4 regions of the Micromonospora sp. R77 genome follow, and region 1 is predicted to be linked to each of the others. Evidence: riboswitches for the same ligand, from Rfam matches in the RefSeq annotation. Region 1 holds a riboswitch; each other region holds the start of a gene.
The links. Region 1 has a riboswitch for cyclic di-AMP ahead of MRQ36_RS22635 (C39 family peptidase). Riboswitches for the same ligand answer to the same signal wherever they lie in the genome.
Positions count from the first base shown of each region.

Region 2: another riboswitch for cyclic di-AMP. It lies ahead of MRQ36_RS05365 (hypothetical protein); the one in region 1 lies ahead of MRQ36_RS22635 (C39 family peptidase).
Region 3: another riboswitch for cyclic di-AMP. It lies ahead of MRQ36_RS13370 (NlpC/P60 family protein); the one in region 1 lies ahead of MRQ36_RS22635 (C39 family peptidase).
Region 4: another riboswitch for cyclic di-AMP. It lies ahead of MRQ36_RS15595 (hypothetical protein); the one in region 1 lies ahead of MRQ36_RS22635 (C39 family peptidase).

Region 1 is NZ_JALDST010000001.1:4,795,806-4,800,604, reverse strand. Features, by position in the region: gene MRQ36_RS22645 (CDP-glycerol glycerophosphotransferase family protein) at 1-1,096, shown strand, start outside; gene MRQ36_RS22640 (alpha/beta fold hydrolase) at 1,100-1,783, opposite strand; gene MRQ36_RS22635 (C39 family peptidase) at 1,983-2,837, opposite strand; cyclic di-AMP (ydaO/yuaA leader) riboswitch at 3,069-3,211, opposite strand; gene MRQ36_RS22630 (hypothetical protein) at 3,503-4,075, opposite strand; gene MRQ36_RS22625 (hypothetical protein) at 4,107-4,310, shown strand.
Region 2 is NZ_JALDST010000001.1:1,208,605-1,213,403, reverse strand. Features, by position in the region: gene MRQ36_RS05380 (STAS domain-containing protein) at 1-355, shown strand, start outside; gene MRQ36_RS05375 (SRPBCC family protein) at 454-915, shown strand; gene MRQ36_RS05370 (hypothetical protein) at 918-1,418, opposite strand; gene MRQ36_RS05365 (hypothetical protein) at 1,534-2,607, opposite strand; cyclic di-AMP (ydaO/yuaA leader) riboswitch at 2,612-2,741, opposite strand; gene MRQ36_RS05360 (cation diffusion facilitator family transporter) at 2,885-3,799, opposite strand; gene MRQ36_RS05355 (AAA family ATPase) at 3,907-4,799, opposite strand, start outside.
Region 3 is NZ_JALDST010000001.1:2,891,357-2,896,155, reverse strand. Features, by position in the region: gene MRQ36_RS13385 (zinc metalloprotease) at 1-429, shown strand, start outside; gene MRQ36_RS13380 (pyridoxamine 5'-phosphate oxidase family protein) at 509-1,057, opposite strand; gene dcd (dCTP deaminase) at 1,136-1,714, shown strand; gene MRQ36_RS13370 (NlpC/P60 family protein) at 1,787-2,773, opposite strand; cyclic di-AMP (ydaO/yuaA leader) riboswitch at 2,833-2,969, opposite strand; gene MRQ36_RS13365 (N-acetylmuramoyl-L-alanine amidase) at 3,204-4,799, shown strand, end outside.
Region 4 is NZ_JALDST010000001.1:3,325,489-3,330,287, forward strand. Features, by position in the region: gene MRQ36_RS15585 (MarR family winged helix-turn-helix transcriptional regulator) at 34-372, opposite strand; gene MRQ36_RS15590 (carbonic anhydrase) at 587-1,240, shown strand; gene MRQ36_RS15595 (hypothetical protein) at 1,314-2,333, opposite strand; cyclic di-AMP (ydaO/yuaA leader) riboswitch at 2,338-2,468, opposite strand; partial or broken gene MRQ36_RS34450 (HAD-IC family P-type ATPase) at 3,156-3,926, shown strand; gene MRQ36_RS34455 (HAD-IC family P-type ATPase) at 4,018-4,773, shown strand.

The DNA of each region.
Region 1 (4,799 bases):
GTCGGAATACCAGGTCACCATGTGGCTGCCCTACCTGGAACGGCTCGGCCGGCCGTTCCTGGTGGTGCTGCGCGAGCCGGAGTTCCTGCCGACCGTCGCCGCCGCCACCCGCGCCCCGGTGCTCTTCTGCCCCACCATCAAGACCCTCGACGAGGCGCTGGTGCCGAGCCTGCGGGTGGCGTTCTACGTCAACCACGGCGCGAAGAACAGCCACTGCATCCGCTTCTCCCAGCTCACCCACGTGCAGCTGCACCACGGCGACAGCGACAAGGCGCCCAGCGCCAACCCGGTCTCGGCGATCTTCGACCGGATCTTCGTGGCCGGGCCGGCCGCCGTCGAGCGGTACGCCCGCGCGGGCGTGGAGATCCCCGCCGAGAAGTTCGTCGTGGTCGGCCGCCCCCAGGTGGAGTCGATCGAGGTACGCCGGCAGCCCACCCCCGGGCTCGCCCACCCGACCGTGCTCTACACCCCCACCTGGACCGGGCACAACGCCGACGCGAACTACTGCTCGCTGCCGGTCGCCGAGACGGTGGTCCGCCGGCTGCTGGCGCGCGGCGCCACGGTGATCCTGCGGGCCCACCCGTACACCTCGCAGAACCCGGCGTCGGCGCGGCAGCTGGCCCGCCTCACCGAGCTGCTCGCCGCGGACCGGGCGAAGACCGGCCGGGCGCACCTGTGGGGCGCGGCGGCGGCCCGGGAGTTGTCCCTCACCGACTGCGTGAACCGCTCCGACGCGCTGATCTCCGACGTGTCGGGCGTCATCTCCGACTACCTCTACTCCGGCAAGCCGTACGCGGTGACCGACACCGGCGTGGACGGGGACGACTTCGTGGCCCGGTTCCCGCTCGCCGGCACCGGCTACGTGCTGCGGCGGGACATGTCGAACGTCGACGACGTGCTGACCCGGCTGCTGGACACCGATCCGCTGGCGTCGGCGCGGTGGGAGACCCGTCGGCGTTACCTGGGCGACTTCCCGGCCGAGGCGTACGCCGACGGTTTCCTCGACGCCGCCCGGCGGGAGCTGGAACCGGAGTGGAACCCGCCGACCCCGCGCGCCCCGGGCAGCGCCGAGCGGGACCTCTCCCCCACCGCCTGACCCTCAGCGGTAGGCGTCGAGCAGGTCGAGGACGGCCGCCGGGTCCTCGACGTGGGCGTTGTGGCCGAGGCCGGGCAGGGTGGCCACCGGTACGCCGTACTCCTTGAGCTGGGCGTCGGTGACCATCGGGTCGTGCTCGCCGCGGGCCAGCAGCACCGGCGCGTCGGTCGCGGCGAGCAGCGCCGGCAGGTGCGGCTCACCGACGGCGAAGACCGCCGGGTCCATCGCCAGCCGCCACCGGCCGTCCTCGCGCCGCAGCCCGGCGTCGACCGCCGGGTGTTCCGGCGCGAAGAGCCCGGTCAGGCCGGCCACCCGCAGGTAACGGCGGGCCGCCTCGTCCCGGGTGGCGAACCAGGTCACCGGCCGCGCCGCCAGCTCCGCGGCCTTCGCCAGCTCGGCGGGCGACCAGACCGTCTTGATGCCGAGCCCGACGACCGCGTCGACCGGCAGGCCGACGCTCCGCGCGGCCAGCGCGCCCCACCACCCCGCCGAGCGAGTGCCCGAGCACCACCAGCCGGTCGCGGGGACCAGCCGCTCGGCGACCGGCCGCAGGTCGGCCGCCACCCGCCGGCCAGGCCGGCGAAGGTGTACGCGGGCAGCGGCGGCGACCAGCCGTGGCCGGCCAGGTCGGGGGCGAGCCACCGGCCCGCCCAGCGCTGTTCCAGCAGCGGGGCCCAGGGCAGCCACACCTCGCCGGTGGCACCCATCCCGTGCAGCAGCAGCAGGTGCCGGGCACCCGTGTCGTCGGTCATGCGCCGCAGTGTGCCACCGGCCGGACACCACGCGCGAGAGCGGACATCCGACACCCGGCGAGGGGAGGGCCCGGGGGACGACGACGTCGGGCGCCGGCTCCAGGAGCCGACGCCCGACGGGTGAACGGGGTTGATCAGGCGGAGTAGCCGCGGGTGGCCATCCAGTTGGCCAGCTCGACGGTGCTGATCCAGTACGCCGGCAGCGACGGGTCCGCCGAGTCGGCGATCCGCACGGTCCGGCCGTCGTCGGAGTAGCCCACCACGGCGATGTAGTGGCCGCCCGGGAAGGAGTGCCAGCCGCCGTCGGTGTCGGTGGCGTCGCCGGCGACGTTGGCCACCACGGCCCGGCCCTTGCTGACCGCCGCGACCACGTCGGCCCGCAGCCGGTCGGTCTGCGCCGCGCTCGGGCTGCCCTCGATCATCCGGGTCCGGTACGGGTTGCCCTTGACCTGCTGGTTGAGCACCCGGGTGGTGTCCTCGGCCGAGTTGGTGCCCATCTCGGTGGTGCCCAGCGCGACGGCCAGCTCGTCCTGGGTCCGCTCGATGCCGGCGGCGCTCAGCGCGTTGCGCACCGCAGCCGGGCCGCAGTTGTAGTACGTGGTCTGTGCCTCGTAGGTGTAGTCGAGGACCTTCTTCGACGGCGGCTTCGGTGCCGCCTTGCGGGTGGTGTCCGGGTCCGGCTTGGCCGTGGTCGGCCTGGCGCTGGTCGGCTTCGCCGAGGGCGAGGCGCTGGGCGACGCCGGAGCGCTGGGCGAGACGGACGGGACGGCGGCGATCCGGGCCTGGGTGCCGGCCGCGACGTCACCGAGCTGCGGGGCCAGGTCGGCCACGGCGGCGGTGTTCTGCCGGCGGACGGGGGCGTCGTCACCGTGCGCCAGCAGGGCGCCGGTGCCGGAGGCCAGCACCAGGGCGGCGGCCGAACCGGCGACGATCTGGTAGCGACGTTCGGTGGCGAGGCGCCGCAGCTGCCGCTTCAGGGTGTGCTTCACAGGGGGCTTCCTCCACGGGGTGGGGGCGGCACACGCCGGCCCGGCGCGCGGAGATGCTCACGCGCGACGGAGCGGATCCGTGGGCGGGGTGGGCCGCGGGGAAGGGGTGCGCCCGGTCAGTCGGGCGCGCGGGCGGATGCCGGTATCAGCTCGCGGACAGGGCGAGCGACGGCACCGCGGCGCCGTGGAGGGGGTGTGGTCGAGGGGTGGCAGAGTGCTGCACGAAGACGGAACTCCTTCCGACACCGCCTACCGGGTTAGCTGACGGATTCGGGCGGGAAGATCGCCCTACCGCGGGCCGTGGCCCGCGGATTCACCCCGGATGTGCATGGGTCCCCGGTTCGCAGAAGATCACGATTGAGCGGGTCGGCGCGGCGTCGCCTCTTGCGATCGGAAACCGCACCGGACGCGCCGACACTACCGGCGGGTACGCGCCCTGCCAAGCGCTCCCACCTGCGTAAACGTCGAACATTGCGGATCCGACCGGAACAGACAGGTCACTGACGTCACTCAATGGGACGAGCAGCCGAGAAAGGAACGGCGGTCGATTACCGGACATACGGGGAGCGGGTGACCCGGCAACCTGGGACGGCATGGACCGCCACGCCCCGGATGACCGTTTTTCGATTCCGGGGCGATCCGGTCCGGCAGTTTCACGTCACAATTCAGCCAACCCGCGCCGGCCGCCACCGGGCGGTCCGCGGGACGGGCGCGCCGACCGGGGCGAAGGTCTGGGTCACCGCCTCGGACCGGCGTACCGGGACGATGCCGGGGCGCAGCCGCTCCGCCGCCGCGTACGCCTCCACAGCCAGGGCACGGGCCGACTCGGCGGCCAGTTCGGCGTCCCGCCACGCCCGCTGCTCCCGCTCGGCGGCGGCCCGGTACCCGGCCGACCGGCCGTCGCGTACCGCCCGGGCCAGCACGATCTCCTGCTCGGCGGGGTGCCGGCGCGGGTCCCACCCGTTGCGGTGGGCGAGCACGTCGGCGAGTTGCCGGGCGGTCAGGTCGCCCCGCCAGTGCGCCGTCATCGCGGCGTGGTGCAGCCAGCGCTCCCGGGACGCGTACTCGGCCGGGGTGCGCGGTGCGCGGCGCGGGCAGTACGGCACCGGCGAGCGTCGGGCGGCCACCTCCGCCTCGTCGTACGTCCGCCAGGCCCGGTCCACCTCCGCCTGGGCGACCAGCCAGCGCTCGCGGTGCCGGCGGGCGTTCTCCGCCGCCCCGGCGGCGGCGACGGCCACCTCGTCGGCAGTAGCGGCGCAGGTCGGCCAGTTGGGCCGCCTGTGCCACCGCCGGGTCGACGGCCGGCTCGTCGTCGGTCGGGGTGTCCCGCTCGGGGCGGGCGACCAGCACCGCGAGCAGGAGCAGGGCGAGCAGGAGCAGGGCCGACCAGATGGCGGCGGCCTCCGGGACCTCGATCAGGAACTGGTACAGAACGGTCTGCATGGTCGGCACCTCACGGAGCGGATGTGGTGAAGAGGTCCGCAGGACCCGGAGACGGGCACGACCGGTACGGGTGCCGCCGGGTGCATACGGGGGTGAGGTCGGGTGGTGCGTGCTCGCGGGCGACCGCCCGCACGACGTCAGCGGGCCGGCGGGGCGCGGGAGCCGAGGGCCGACGGTGCCGACCCGCCCGCGAGGTGCTGCGGGGTGCCCGGTACGGCCGGTGCGCGCGCGCCCCGCGAGCCGCCACCCGGGCCGGCAGGTCGCCGACGGCGGCGGGCGGGAGTCGGCCGTGCCGGTGGCCGAGTGGCCGACGCGGGCCGGGGCGGTGACCACCTGTCCGGAGCCGCCCCTGGCATCGACCGCCCGACCGGCGTCGGCCGTGGCCGCGACGGCGTGACCGGAACCGGCGGCGCGGGTGGCGGCGCGACCCGGCCGGCGGTGTGGAAGATGCCGTGACCGGAGCCCGCAGGGTGGGTGGCGGCGTGACCGGTGACGGTGGTCGGCGTGGGCCGCAGCCAG
Region 2 (4,799 bases), 3.6 Mb from region 1:
GTCGATCGTGAAGTCGGTTCTGTCGGGTGGTGTCATCGAGATCGCCCCGCGCGGGGAGATCGACGTCGACACCGCGTACGAGGTGCGCGAAGCGATCGCCGAGGTGCTCGCCAAGGGCCGTCCCTCCCGGATCGAGCTGAACATGCGGCTGGTCACCTTCATCGACTCCGTCGGGATCAGCGCCATGGTGGCCGGCTTCCAGACCGCTGAGGTCAGCGGCGTGAAGCTGGTCGTCACCGAGCCCAGCCGGTTCGTGCACCGGCAGCTCTGGGTCACCGGGCTGCTCGGTCTCTTCGGCGCCCCGGAGCCCTACCTCGCCGGCCTCGCCACCCGCGAGGTGCTGCCCGGCGCCTGAGCGCCCGCGCCACCCGTCCGGCGGGAGACCGTCCGGCCGTTGCCAGCCCGCCCGGCGTACGGGACGATCGTGCGGACCGGCCACGGTGAGGAGACGGTGTGGGCAGGCGGGACACGTTCAGCTACACCGTCCAGGCGCGCTGCTCCCGGGCGGAGGCGGTGGCGTTGCTCGCCGATCCGTCCCGGCAGGCGGAGCTGCACCCGCTGATCGTCGGCGTCCGCCGGCTGGCGCCCCGTCCGGGCGTGCTGGCCAGCTACGCGATCACCGACCGGCTGGCGGTCGGCCCGCTGCGCTTCCCGGTGACCTACCAGGCCGACGTGCTGATCGCCACCGACGACGAGGTGGTGACGGTGGCCCGGCAACGACCGGCCACCACGGTGCGCAACCACACCCGGCTGCGCGACGAGCCGGGCGGCGTGGTCCGGATCGACGTCGAGATCACGCTGACCGCACCGGCACCGCTCTTCGGCTACGCCTTCCGGCAGGCCCGGGCGGCCCACCTCGGGCTGGCCAGCCGGCTCGGCGCGGTGCTCGACCGTGGTCCGGACGGCCCCGCCTGACCTCAGCCGCGCCGGCCGGCGGCGACCGGCCGAGGCGCGGGCCGGCGCAGCCGCCCCCACGGCTTGTAGGTGGAGAGCACGGTTGCCACGACCAGCAGCGTGCTGGAGACGGTCGGGGCGATCACCAGGTCCGCCCGCAGGTGGTCCGACGCCGCCGCCCCCAGCTCCCCGAGCCGCCGCACCCTGGGGGTGAGCAGCAGCAGGACCAGGCCGAGCATGACCGTGGTGAGGGCGAACTTCACCAGCACCCAGCGCCAGCGCAGCAGTCCCCACGGGGTGAGCAGCGCGCCGGCCACGCCGACCAGCCAGACCAGCACGCTCAGCGGCGCGAAGAGCCAGGTGACCACCAGCCCGGCGGTTGGATAGACCGCCTCCGGTGCGGCGCCGCGCAGCCCGGCGATCCCCAGGGTGAGCAGCGCCAGGTCCGCGCCGAGCCAGCCCAGCGAGGTGACCAGGTGCAGGGTCAGCAGGGCCTTGCGGGCGGTCGGGGAGAGTCGCCTCATGCCCCGATGCTCGCCCGTGCGGAGCGCGTCGTCGTGGGCCCGGCGGCGACATCCGGGGTACGTCCCGGGACGTAGCCGCCGGCCCGCCCCACCTCGGGCAGGCCGGCGGCCGGGGTCAGTAGACGGACAGGTGCACGTGGTTGGTGTGGTCGCTGGACGGGTCGCCGTTGCCGCCGCTGTACGCCTTCCAACCGCTGCTCGGCAGCCAGATCCGCTTGAACCAGATCACGTAGAGCACCGCCAGCGGGTCGGCGTTGCGGATGAAGTACGCCGACAGGTTGTCGCCGTACGTCCGGTCCCCGCCGGAGGCGACGCCGCCGAAGCCGTCGGTCTGCGCGGCGAAGTCGCAGGCCCGGCCCTTCGGGTGCTCACCCGACCCGCTCGGCCGGTGGCAGGAGACGTACCGCTTGAAGCCGGCCGCCTGGGCCTGCCGGAGCGCGTGCAGGGTGCGCGGGGTGATGCAGCCGTCGGCCGGGGTCGGGTCGTCCACGCTGCACGACTCGGGCGGCCAGGAGCCGTCCGAGTTGCGCGGTGCCGGGGTGGCGTCGGCGTTGGACGTGCCCCGGTTGCCGGTGCTGCCGCTGTCGGCGTCGCGGGCGCTCTCGGCCTTGTCGTTCGCCACCTCGAGGGCGCGTTCGGCCTGCTGCTTGCGCTTGTCCATCACCGAGACCTGCTTGCGCTGCTCCTGGATCTCGATGCCGAGCGCGGTCCGGGTGCGGGTGGCCTCGTCGCGGGTCTGGATCAGTTCGCGCAGCGCCCGGTCCTCGTGCGCGGCGACCTGGTCCAACGCCGCCGCACGGTCCATGAAGCCGTCCGGGCTGCTGCTGTTGAGCAGCGCCGACGCCGCGCTGAGCCGCCCGGTCCGGTACGCCACCCCGGCGATCTCACCGACGTTGGCGTCCCGGTTGGCCAGCTCCGCCTCGACGGTCGTGAGCTGCGCGTTGAGCTGCTGCTGCCGCTTGACCGAGCGGGCCAGCGCGGCCTTCGCCTCCAGCCAGCCCTTGCTGGCCGCGTCGAGTTGGGCGCGCAGCGCCGGGGTGCCGCCCTCGTCGTCGCCGGGGGCGGCGACGCGCAGCGGGGCGGCCCCCGCGGGGGAGACCGGCGCGACCGCGACGCCGAGGGCGAGCGTCGCGACGAGCAGGGCCGCCAGCCGCGCGGCCGTCCGTCGTACTGGTGCCACTGATGGCATGCACATGTCCTTCCGTCAGCCGCCGACCGGGTTAGCTGACGGGTTCGGGACGGAAGATCCCTACCGCTGACGCGGATGCACCCCACGAACATGGTTCCCCGGCTCGCCCTGCGGCGATTAGGCGGCGGCCACCGCAGGCGCCGGAGGGCGCCGCCCGGCGGAGGCCGCGGTCGAGCCTACCGGCGTGATGCCGGGCAGGCTCGGTACGCGGCCCTGCTCGAACGAGCCAAAACCGGCATAGCACCACAATAACCACAGAGATTTAAGCGTGTGCTAATTACCACTCCACCGCACCACAGGCCCCGGCCGACGCTCCGGGTTCGATCTGCAACGTGGCGTGATCGATGTGGAAGTCCTCGTGCAACGCCGTACGCGCCGCCGCCAGCACGTCGCCCACCTCGGCCCCCGGGGTCATGGTCAGGTGCGCGGAGGCCACCTCCATGCCCGAGGTCAGCGTCCAGACGTGCAGGTCGTGCACCTCGGCCACGCCGGGGACCGCGGCGAGCCGGTCGTGCACCGCGGTCACCTGGAGGTGCTCCGGGGCGGCCTGGACCAGGATGCGGACCGCCGCCCGGCCCAGCCGCCAGGTACGCGGCAGGATGAACACGCCGATGGCGACCGCCACCACCGGGTCCGCCCACCACCAGTCGGTGAGCGCGATGACCAGCGCGGCCCCGATCACGCCGAGCGAGCCGAGCAGGTCGCCCAGCACCTCCAGGTAGGCCCCGCGCAGGTTGATGCTCTCCTGCGCCCCGGCCCGCAGCAGGGCGAAGGCGACCAGGTTGGCGAGCAGGCCGAGCGCCGCCACGGCGAGCATCGGCCCGGCCAGCACCTCGGGTGGCGAGCCGAACCGGCGGACCGCCTCGACCAGCACGTAGACCGCGACCCCGCCGAGCAGCACGGCGTTGGCGAGGGCGGCCAGCACCTCCAGCCGATAGAGCCCGAAGGTGCGCTGCGGGTCGGTGTCGGCGCGCCGGGTGGCGGTGATCGCGGCGAGCGCCATGCCGATGCCCAGCACGTCGGTGAACATGTGCCCGGCGTCGGAGAGCAGCGCCAGCGAGCCGGTGGCGAACGCGGCGACCGCCTCGACCACCATCAGTGCGGCGAGGACCCCGAACGCGGCCCAGAGCCGGCCCCGGTGCCGGTGCGCGGCGTTGGTGATCGCGCCGCTGTGGTCGTGACCTGCGCCCACTCCCACACCCTCCGTCCCTCGGCCGAGCCCGACCCAATCTATGTTCACATTGCTATGTGTGCAAGTGAACGTCCGGCAACCGCCGCCACAACTGCCGGTGGGGCGACTCAGCCCGTCGGGTCGATCGTGGTCAGCCGCTGGGTGGCCCGGGACAGCGCCACGTAGAGCGTCCGTACCCCCGACCCCGGGTCCGCCCGGATCTCGCCCGGCGCGACCAGCACCACGCCGTCGTACTCCATGCCCTTGGCCTGGAGGCTGGTCACCACCTGGAGCCGGGAGCCGCCCAGGTCGCCCAGCCAGCCGGCCACCTCGTCCCGGCGCGGCACCGGCGTGATCACGCCGACCGTTCCCTCCACCTCGGCCAGCAGCGCGCCCGCCGCCTCGACCGTCGCGGCCGGCAGCGCGGCGGCCGGCACGGTCCGCTCGACCGGTTCGACCCCGGTGGACCGGACCGCCGTGGGCAGCGGCAGGTCCGGGTACAGCCGGCGGATCTCCGCCGCCGCCACCGCGAAGATCTCCGCCGAGTTGCGGTAGTTGGTGGTCAACGTGAACTGGTGCCGGCGTCGCCGCCCCAACGCCTGGTCCCGCGCCCGGGTCAGCTCCTCCGGGTCACCCGTCCAGGCGGTCTGCGCCGGGTCGCCCACCACCGTCCAGGACGCCAACCGGCCCCGCCGGCCGACCATCCGCCACTGCATCGGCGACACGTCCTGCGCCTCGTCGACCACCACGTGGGCGTACTCCCGGTAGTCCTCCGGACGTTCCCGGGCGGCGGCGCGGGCCGCCCGCTGCCGGTCGGCGGCGGTGCTCAGCTCGCGTACCCCACCGGCCAGCTGGAACGGGTCGCGCTTCGGTTTCGCCGGGCGCACCGGCTTGCCGAGCAGCGCGTCCAACTCGTCCAGCAGCGCGATGTCCGCGATGGTCAACCCGTCGACCTCCAGGCTCCGGTACGCCTCGGCCAACAGCCGGATCTCCGCACGGGACAGGATCCCGTCGGCGTACC
Region 3 (4,799 bases), 1.9 Mb from region 1:
GAGGGCGGCAAGAACACCCTGAACATCTACCTCGGCGAGCTGAGCGACAGCCTGCTCGGCTGGGCGACCTTCCCGAAGCGCAAGCTGGACAGCATGGACGGCGTGGTCGCGCTGAACGAGTCGCTGCCGGGCGGCACCGCCACCAACTACAACCAGGGCGACACCGGCACCCACGAGATCGGCCACTGGCTGAACCTCTACCACACCTTCCAGGGTGGTTGCTCCGGCTCGGGCGACAGCGTCGGTGACACCCCGGCCGAGTCCTCGCCGGCGTACCAGTGCCCGACCGGGCGGGACACCTGCTCGGCGACCGGCCTGGACCCGATCACCAACTTCATGGACTACACCTACGACTCGTGCATGTACCAGTTCACCCCTGGTCAGGCGAGCCGGATGCTGACCGCGTGGAACGCCTACCGCGCGGCGTAACCACCAGCACGACAACGGTGCCGGCCCCCTCGAACGGGGCCGGCACCGGCGTGTCTGCGGGGCTAGGGGCTGCCCGGGCTCAGGCGGCCGTGCGGCGGGTGTCGAAGCCGTGCCGGCCGCGCAGGCTCTCACCGGCGGCGGTGATCGGGGACGCCGTCGCAGTGCCCCGGGGGTCGAGCCAGACCTGCACCGCCGGTCGCGCCTCGGCCGGACGGAATCCGCCCTGGTCGCGGCGGGTCAGCATCGCCACGTCGACGGTGAACTCGAACAGCCGCCAGTCGACCTGGGGTGCGGCCCGACCGAGCTCGGCCAGCCGTGCCACCCGCGCCGGGTCAGTCACCGGGCGCGCGCGTCCCGCCACGTAGGCCTCGTCGTCGCTCTCCTCCGGCGGGAAGGAGTGCAGCGCGTAGCGGCCGTCGCGCTCCAGGTCGCGGCGTTTGGGCGAGTCGACGACGAAGCAGTAGAGCCCGTCGTCGGTGATGACCGGGGAAACCGGGTGGACCCGGGGCCCACCGTCGGCGCGGACCGTGGCGAGATAGCCGAAACCCGGCCCGTACTGCTGCATGAGGAGGCGGATCTCGTCGGCGAGGCGGGGCTCGTCGGCGGCGAATTCGGACCAGGAAGCCATGCCGACATTCTATCGAACACACGTACTAACGCGCAGTCCGACACGCAGCTCGCCCGTATCGGTCGCTATGGTGTTCCGATGCTGCTCTCCGACCGTGACCTGGTCTCCGAGATCAAGGCGGGCACCCTCGCGCTGGAGCCCTTCGAGCCCACGCTGGTGCAGCCGTCCAGCATCGACGTACGCCTGGACAAGCTCTTCCGGGTGTTCAACAACCACCTCTACACCCACATCGATCCGGCCATGCAGCAGGACGACCTGACCTCGATGGTCGAGGTGCCCGACGGCGAGCCGTTCGTGCTGCACCCGGGCGAGTTCGTGCTCGCCTCCACGCTCGAGGTGATCTCGCTGGGCGACCAGCTCGCCGGCCGCCTGGAGGGCAAGTCCAGCCTGGGCCGGCTCGGGCTGCTCACCCACTCCACCGCCGGCTTCATCGACCCGGGCTTCTCCGGGCACGTCACGCTGGAGCTGTCCAACGTGGCGAACCTGCCGATCACGCTCTGGCCGGGCATGAAGATCGGCCAGCTCTGCATCTTCCGGCTCTCCTCGCCGGCCGAGCACCCGTACGGCTCGGTCGTCTACGGCTCGCGCTACCAGGGGCAGCGCGGCCCCACCCCGAGCCGCGCCTGGCAGAACTGGCGCACCTGGCCGACCCGCTGACCGGCCAGCCGAGTGTTAACAGGGGCCCCTTCCTCTACCTGAGGCGTTAAGAAGGGGCCCCTCCTTTCACCGTCAGCCGGGACGGCCGTAGCTGTTGATCTGGCCGTCGTCGACGCGCTTCATGGTGATGGGCTTGCCGGACTGGGAGGCGTGGACCACCCAGCCGTCGCCGACGTACATGCCGACGTGGTGCAGGTCGCTGTAGTAGAAGACCAGGTCACCGGGGCGCAGCTCGCTGCGGCTGACCCGTCGGGTGACGTCGTGCTGCTGCCGGGCGTTGTGCGGCAGCGAGACACCCGCCTTGTCCCAGGCGGCCATGGTCAGACCGGAGCAGTCGAAGTGGTCCGGGCCGGCGGCGCCCCAGACATAGATCTTGCCGATCTGGGCGCAGGCGAACTTGACGGCGACCCCGGCGGGGCCACCCGGGTAGCCGGACGGGCACGGCGCGGGCCGCAGCGGACCGCCGCCGCCGCTGCCGTACACCTTGAGCCGGAGCTTGCCGAGGCGGGCGATCTCGGCGTTGATCTGCTGCTTCTTCGCCGCCAGCTGGGCCTTGGTCCGGGTCAGCTGGGTCACCATCTCGTCCAGCGGCTTCTTCTTCGCGGTTAGCTGGTCGCGCAGGTCGACGACCGACCGCACCTCCTGCTGCTGGCGGTGTGCGAAGCGGTCGAGCAGTTCGAGGCCGGCCAGCACGTCGCCCGGCGAGCGGCTGCCCAGCAGCGCGTTCACCGTGGAGACGTTCTGCCCCTTGTACGCCTCGGCGGCCAGCCCGCTGACCTGCCCCATGGCGAGGTCGACCTGGAGCTGGAGCGGGGCGATCTGCTTGGCGAGGGCGTCGGCCTGCCGGCTCTTGACCGCGAGGTCCTGACTGGTGGCGTTGTACTGCTCGATGATCGGTTCGAGCTTCTCCCAGTCCTGGTCGATCTGGCGTTCGATCTCGGTGACCGAGGGTTCGGCGTGGGCCGCCGTGGCGCCGCCGGTCAGGATGACGGCGGTGCCGGCCAGGGCGGCGAGGAGGGTGGTGAAGCGGGACCAGCGTGGGCGCGGCGCAGCCGTCATCCGGTCGACCGACCGGACCGACGGTCGCCGCGGGGCATGGTGTGCCACCGGGCTTCCGTACTCCTTCTGCGTGACCGCCTACCGGGTTAGCTGACGGGTTCGGGCGGGAAGGGAGCCGCCCTACCGCAGTGCTGCGGATTCACCCCGGTTACCTGGGTCCCCGGCTCGCCCGGAGGCGACTCGGCGGTGTCCGACCGTGACCGCCCGGGATGGACGGTCCAGTTTCCGGTCGACGATTGACCAGAGTAGAGATGGCCGTTATCGATCCGCAACCCGCGACGCCGTGACACTCCGTACCTGTTGAGGGCGCCGGATCGCGGTTCGTGAAGAAATCTTTCAGGCAACATCATTTAACCGGAAGGTATTGACCTGAAGCGGTACCGGGGGCGAGGGTGGGCACGCAGTGACCCCCATCGAACCTGGAGGTTCCATGCACCTCACCCCCGTCCCGCCACGCCGACGGATCCTGCTCGCCGGCGCCGTGGCGGCGGCCACCGTCCTGCTCACCGCCGGCCCGGTCACCGCCGACCCGGCCACCACCGGGACCGACCAACCCACCGACCGCCAGCAGCAGTACGCGACCGCCGCCGCCGAGTACGGCGTACCGGAGAGCGTCCTGCTCGGCGTCTCCTACCTCGAGTCCCGCTGGGACACCCATCCCGGCCAGCCGAGCACCAGCGGCGGCTACGGGCCCATGCACCTGACCGACGCCGTGCAGGTCGCCGCCACCCCGTCCGGCGCGCACGTCGACGAGAACGAGGACCCCCGGGGCGACGACTCCCGGCCGCTGACCGTGGACACCGCCGCCGCGGCCGAGCCGACCGGCGACCTGCTGCCGTCGGCGTCCCTGCAGACCCTCGACACCGCCGCCGCGCTCACCGGGGTGGCCGAGGAGACGCTGCGGGACGACGCCGCCGCCAACATCCGGGGCGGCGCGGCGCTGCTGGCGTCGTACCAGAAGGAGCTGGCCGCGCCCGTCGGCGCCGGCAGCGACCCGGCGGCCTGGTACGGCGCGGTGGCCCGCTACTCCGGCGCGGACACCGAGGACGCCGCGGCGGCCTTCGCCGACGAGGTGTACGACCAGATCGGCCTCGGCGCCAGCCGGACCACCGACGACGGGCAGCGGGTGACCCTCGCCGCCCGGTCGGTGACGCCCGACGAGTCCGGCCTGCACAAGCTGGGGCTGCGCCGGGCCGAGCGGCCGGACGGCCTGGAGTGCCCGGTGCGGCTCGCCTGCGAGTGGATCCCCGCGCCCTACGAGAAGTACGGCCCGAACCCGGGCGACTACGGCAACCACGACCTCGGTGAGCGGCCGGCGCAGCAGAAGATCGAGTACATCGTCATCCACGACACCGAGGGCTACTTCGGCCCGAGCGTGAAGCTGGTGCAGACCAAGACCTACCTGGGCTGGCACTACACGCTGCGCTCGGTGGACGGCTACGTCGCCCAGCACATCAAGGCCAAGGACGTCGGCTGGCACGCCGGCAACTGGTACGTCAACGCCAAGTCGATCGGCATCGAGCACGAGGGCTTCGCCGGCCACGGCACCTGGTACACCGAGGCGATGTACCGGGCCTCGGCGAAGCTGGTCCGGCACCTGGCGCTGCGGTTCCAGATCCCGCTGGACCGGCAGCACATCCTCGGCCACGACAACGTCCCCGGCACCACCGCCGGGACGGTGGCCGGCATGCACTGGGACCCGGGGCCCTACTGGGACTGGTCGCACTACTTCGACCTGATGAAGGCGCCGTTCCGGGGTACCGGCACCAGCCACACCGGCCTGGTCACCATCGACCCCGACTACGCCACCAACCAGCCCGCCTTCACCGGCTGCAACCAGCAGCCGCCCGGCGTGCCGAAGCCCACCCCGCCGGCCGCCCCGTGCCCGCTGCGCGGCTCCTCGTCGGTCATCCTGCGTACCGCGCCGAGCCCGGACGCGCCGCTGGTCAACGACCGCGGCCTGCGGCCCAACGGCACGCCGGACACCATGTACATCTCCGACCACGGCGCCCGCGCCTCCGCCGGC
Region 4 (4,799 bases), 1.5 Mb from region 1:
GCCGGGGTGCGGATGCTGCCCGCCCCGGCGGTCTCAGCTGCTGGTGGAGTCGCCCGCCGGCTCGTCGGTGAAGAGCGCCAGCAGGGCGCCGATCCGCTGGGCCGCCTCGGCCGGGTGCCGGAAGTGCCCGCTCGGGTTCACCGTGTACTCGTTGCGCCGGCCGACCCGGGTGCGGTGCAGATAGCCGTCGGCCTCCAGGTCGGCGACGATCGCCTGGGCGGCCCGCTCGGTCACGCCGACCTCGTCGGCGACGTCGCGCAGCCGGGCGGTGGGGTTACGCGCGATGGCGAGCAGCACGTGCCCGTGGTTGGTGAGGAACGTCCAGTTCCGGCTGCTCCCGTTCTCGCCTGCTGTCGTCGCCATGTCGGACATGGTAGGGCCCTCCTCGTGGTTCCGGGTGCGGGCCTCGGCCCGACGGTGCCTTCGGCACGCGCGTGACCACTGAGGGTCAAGGGATTTCCGACGCGTGAAATGTGGATCACGTAAATCTTGACGTATCTTTCGCTGCGTGTGACGGTGGAGGCGAGGCCGCCTCCGTCGCCGGCCGGGCTGACCAGGTCGTTTTCGTGCCAGGGACGAGGTGGGGATGACCCCGAACACTCCGGAGCAGGCGCTCGCCGAGCTGTACGCGGGCAACCGGCGATTCGTCGGCGGCGCGCCGCGCCACCCCAACCAGGACGCCGACCACCGGACGGCGGTCGCCGACGGGCAGCACCCGTTCGCGGTGATCGTCGGGTGCTCGGACTCCCGGCTCGCCGCCGAGATCATTTTCGACCGTGGCCTCGGTGACCTCTTCGTGGTCCGGACGGCCGGCCACACGGTCGGCCCCGAGGTGCTCGGCAGCGTCGAGTACGCGGTGACCGTGCTCGGCACCCCGCTGATCGTGGTGCTCGGCCACGACTCGTGCGGCGCCGTGCAGGCCGCCAGGGACGTGGCGACCACCGGCACGCCGCCGGCCGGCCACCTCGGGGCGGTGGTCGACGCCGTCGTGCCGAGCCTGCAGCGGGCCGCCGAGCAGGGCGTCACCACCATCGACGGGATCGTCGACATCCACATCGCGCAGACCGTCGAGGCGCTGCTGGCGAACTCCACCGTGCTGGCCGAGCGGGTCACCGCCGGGCGGTGCGCGGTGGTCGGCATGTCGTACCGGCTGAGCGCCGGCGAGGTGCGCACGGTGACCACCGTGCCGGCGGGCGAGCAGACCGCGACGGACCGGACCGCTCCCGCCGTCACCGGCTGAGCGCCCTCGGACCAGAACGAAGGGGCCGCCCCGCGTGATCGCGGGGACGGCCCCTTCGTCGTACGTCGCCGGCTCAGAGCAACGACATGTGTACGTGGTCGGTGTGGTTGGACGGGCCGCTGTAGGACTTCCACCCCGTCGCCGGGAACCAGATCTGCCGGTTCCAGATCACGTAGTAGATGCCGAGCCGGTCGGCGTTGCGAATCAGGAAGGCGGCGAGGTTGTTGCCGTACCGGCGGGTGTCGTTGTTGTGCCAGGGGGAGAAGCCGCTGTTCTGCAACGACCAGTCGCAGGCCCGGCCCTTCGGGTGCTCCCACGGCCCACCCGGCCGGTAGCAGCCGACGAAGCGGTTGAAGCCGGCCCGCTTGACCTCCTTGTACGCGTGCAGCGTGCGCGGGGTGATGCAGCCGGAGGTGGTCGGATCGTTCTCGCTGCACGACTCCGGACGCCAGTCACCGTCGGAGCCGCGACCGGGGGCGACCCGGGCGACCGGGGAGGTGGCCGAGACCAGACCACCGGTGAAGCCCAGCCCGCCGACCAGGGCGAGCGACTTCTCCGCCTCGTTCTTCTTGCGGGCCATCTCGTTGGTCAGCTTCGCCTGCTCGCGTACCTCGGCCTCGACCGCCAGCCGGGCCTGCTCGGCGCGGTTGCGCACCGCACTGACGTCGGCGAGCTTCTGCTCGTTGACCATGTTCAGCTCGTCCAGCGCGGCGGCCCGCTTCACGAACGAGTCCGGCGCGTTGCTCTCCAGCAGCATGGCCATCGCGCCGATCCGGCCGGTCCGGTACGACTGCGCGGCGATCTGCGCCACCTGGGGCTTCAGGGCCTCCAGCTCGTCCTTGGCCCGGCGTTCCTCGGCGGCGAGCTGGCGCTGCCGCTCCTCGGACTTGGCCAGCTTCGCCTTCGCCTGGATGTAGCCCCGGTTGGCCGCGTCGATCACGTCGGTGATCAGCGCCGGCTCGTCGTCCTCCTCGTGCCCCGAGGGGGCGGGGGTGGTCGGGGCGGCCGTCGCCGGGGTGGGGCCGGCCACGACAGCGAAGGCGGCGAGCACGGCCACCACGGGTGTCAACCAGCGGCGCAGGGGTGCCGTCACAGTGTTCCCTTCCGTCGACCGCCGACCGGGTTAGCTGACGGGTTCGGGACGGAAGTGGCCCCTACCGCTCGCGCGGATTCACCCCATGTACCTGGTTCCCCGGTTCGCCGTGCGGCGATTGGGCGGCGGCACCGCAGGCGCCGGTGCGCGCCTTCGGCGGTGACCGGCAGCGAGGTTACCCGAGAGCACTCCCGGGCAGCTACGTCCTGAAGCCCACCAAACGCGGTATTTCGCTGCGACCCAGCGTGACCAGCATCGCGTTTAACACCGGCCGTCACGCTGCGCAGTGTCACCATCCGACCTCCGTACTCCTCGGGGCGTCCGGCCACCCGACGCGGCGGCGGGCGGCATGGTGAAGGCATGACGGAGCACGGGCAGGCGACCGGTCACGCCGGGTACTCGACCGGCCACGCCGGGCAGGCGGGTGGCCACGGCGGGGCGGGCGGGCACGACAAGCACGCCGGGCACGACCCGGAGATGTTCCGGAGACGCTTCTGGCTCTGCCTGGTGCTGACCGTGCCGGTGGTGCTGACCAGCCACATGGTGATGGACTGGTTCGGCTACTCGCTGGAGTTCCCTGGCCGGTCGTTGGTCGGGCCGGTGCTCGGCTCGGTGGTGTTCTGGTGGGGCGGCTGGCCGTTCCTGGTCGGGGCGGTCCGCGAGGTGCGGGACCGCGCCCCGGGGATGATGCTGCTGATCGGGATGGCCATCACCGTCGCGTACGGTGCGTCGCTGGCCACCAGCCTGGGCGCGTTCGACCTGGACTTCTGGTGGGAGCTGGCGGCCCTGGTGACCATCATGCTGCTCGGCCACTGGCAGGAGATGAAGGCCGTCGGGCAGGCCCGGGGGGCGCTGGCCGCGTTGGCCGCGCTGCTGCCCGACGACGCCGAGCGGGTACGGCCCGACGGGGGCACCGAACGGGTGCCGATCGCGCAGCTGCGGCTCGACGACGTGGTGCTGGTCCGCCCCGGCGGCCGGGTGCCGGCCGACGGACGGATCGTCGACGGCGGCGCCGAGCTGGACGAATCCATGATCACCGGGGAGTCCCGTCCGGTTGCCCGGTCGGTCGGGGATCGGGTGGTGGCGGGCACCGTCGCCACCGACTCGGCGATCCGGGTCCGGGTGGAGGCGCTCGGCGAGGAGACCACGCTGGCCGGGATCCAGCGGCTGGTCGCCCAGGCGCAGCAGGCCGGCGGACGGGCGCAGGTGCTCGCCGACCGCTTCGCGGCGTGGCTGTTCTATGTCGCCGTCGGCACCGCCGTGGTCACCGTGCTGGTCTGGAGCCTGCTCGGCAACGTCGGCGAGGCGGTGGTGCGGACGGTGAGCGTGCTGGTGATCGCCTGCCCGCACGCGCTCGGCCTCGCCATCCCGCTGGTGATCGCCCTCTCCACCGCCCTGGCGGCCCGCTCCGGCATCCTGGTCCGCGACCGGCTGGCCCTGGAGCGGATGCGCCTGGTCGACGCGGTGCTCTTCGACAAGACCGGCACGCTGACCCGGGGCCGGCACGTCGTCACCGAGGTGGCCGGGACGGCCGGTGTGGCCGGGCCGGAGGTGGTGCGGCTGGCCGCCGGGGTGGAGGCGGACAGCGAGCACCCGCTCGCCCGGGCGATTGTCGCCGCCGCCGGGTCGGCCGGCGGGCCGGCCCGGGCGAGCGAGCGGCTTCCGGTCGCTGCCGGGCCGCGGCGTGCAGGCCACCGTCGAGGGCGCCGAGTACGCCGTCGGTGGCCCGGCCCTCCTGCGCGAGCTGGGCGTACGACTGCCGGACGACCTCGCCCGGGTCACCGGGCGCTGGGCGGAGCGGGGGTCGGCCGTGCTGCACCTGGTCCGCCTGCCGGACACCGTGCTGGGCGCGCTCGCCCTCGCCGACGAGGTACGCCCCGAGGCCCGGGAGGCGATCGCCGAGCTGCGGGCGCAGGGCGTCCGGACCATCGCCATGATCACCGGTGACGCCCGGCCGGTCGCCGAGGCGGTCGCCGCCGACCTGGGCTTCCGGCCCGGCGTCGACGAGGTCTTCGCCGAGGTCCTGCCCGCCGACAAGGACGCCAAGGTCACCGAACTCCAGCGGCGCGGACTGACCGTGGCGATGGTCGGTGACGGGGTGAACGACGCCCCCGCCCTGGCGCGGGCGGACGTCGGCATCGCCATCGGGGCCGGTACGGACGTGGCGATCGAGTCGGCCGGGGTGGTGCTCGCCTCCTCGGATCCGCGCGGGGTGGCCGGCGTGGTCCGGCTCTCCCGGGCGTCGTACCGCAAGATGGTGCAGAACCTGGCCTGGGCGGCGGGCTACAACGTGGTCGCGCTGCCGCTCGCCGCCGGCGTGCTGGCCTGGGCGGGGGTGGCGTTGAGCCCGGCGTTGGCGGCGGTGCTGATGTCCGCCTCGACGATCGTGGTGGCGCTCAACGCCCAGCTGCTGCGCCGGGTGCGGCTCACGCCGGAGTGACCGGACGGTTCGTCGCGGCGGGTCAC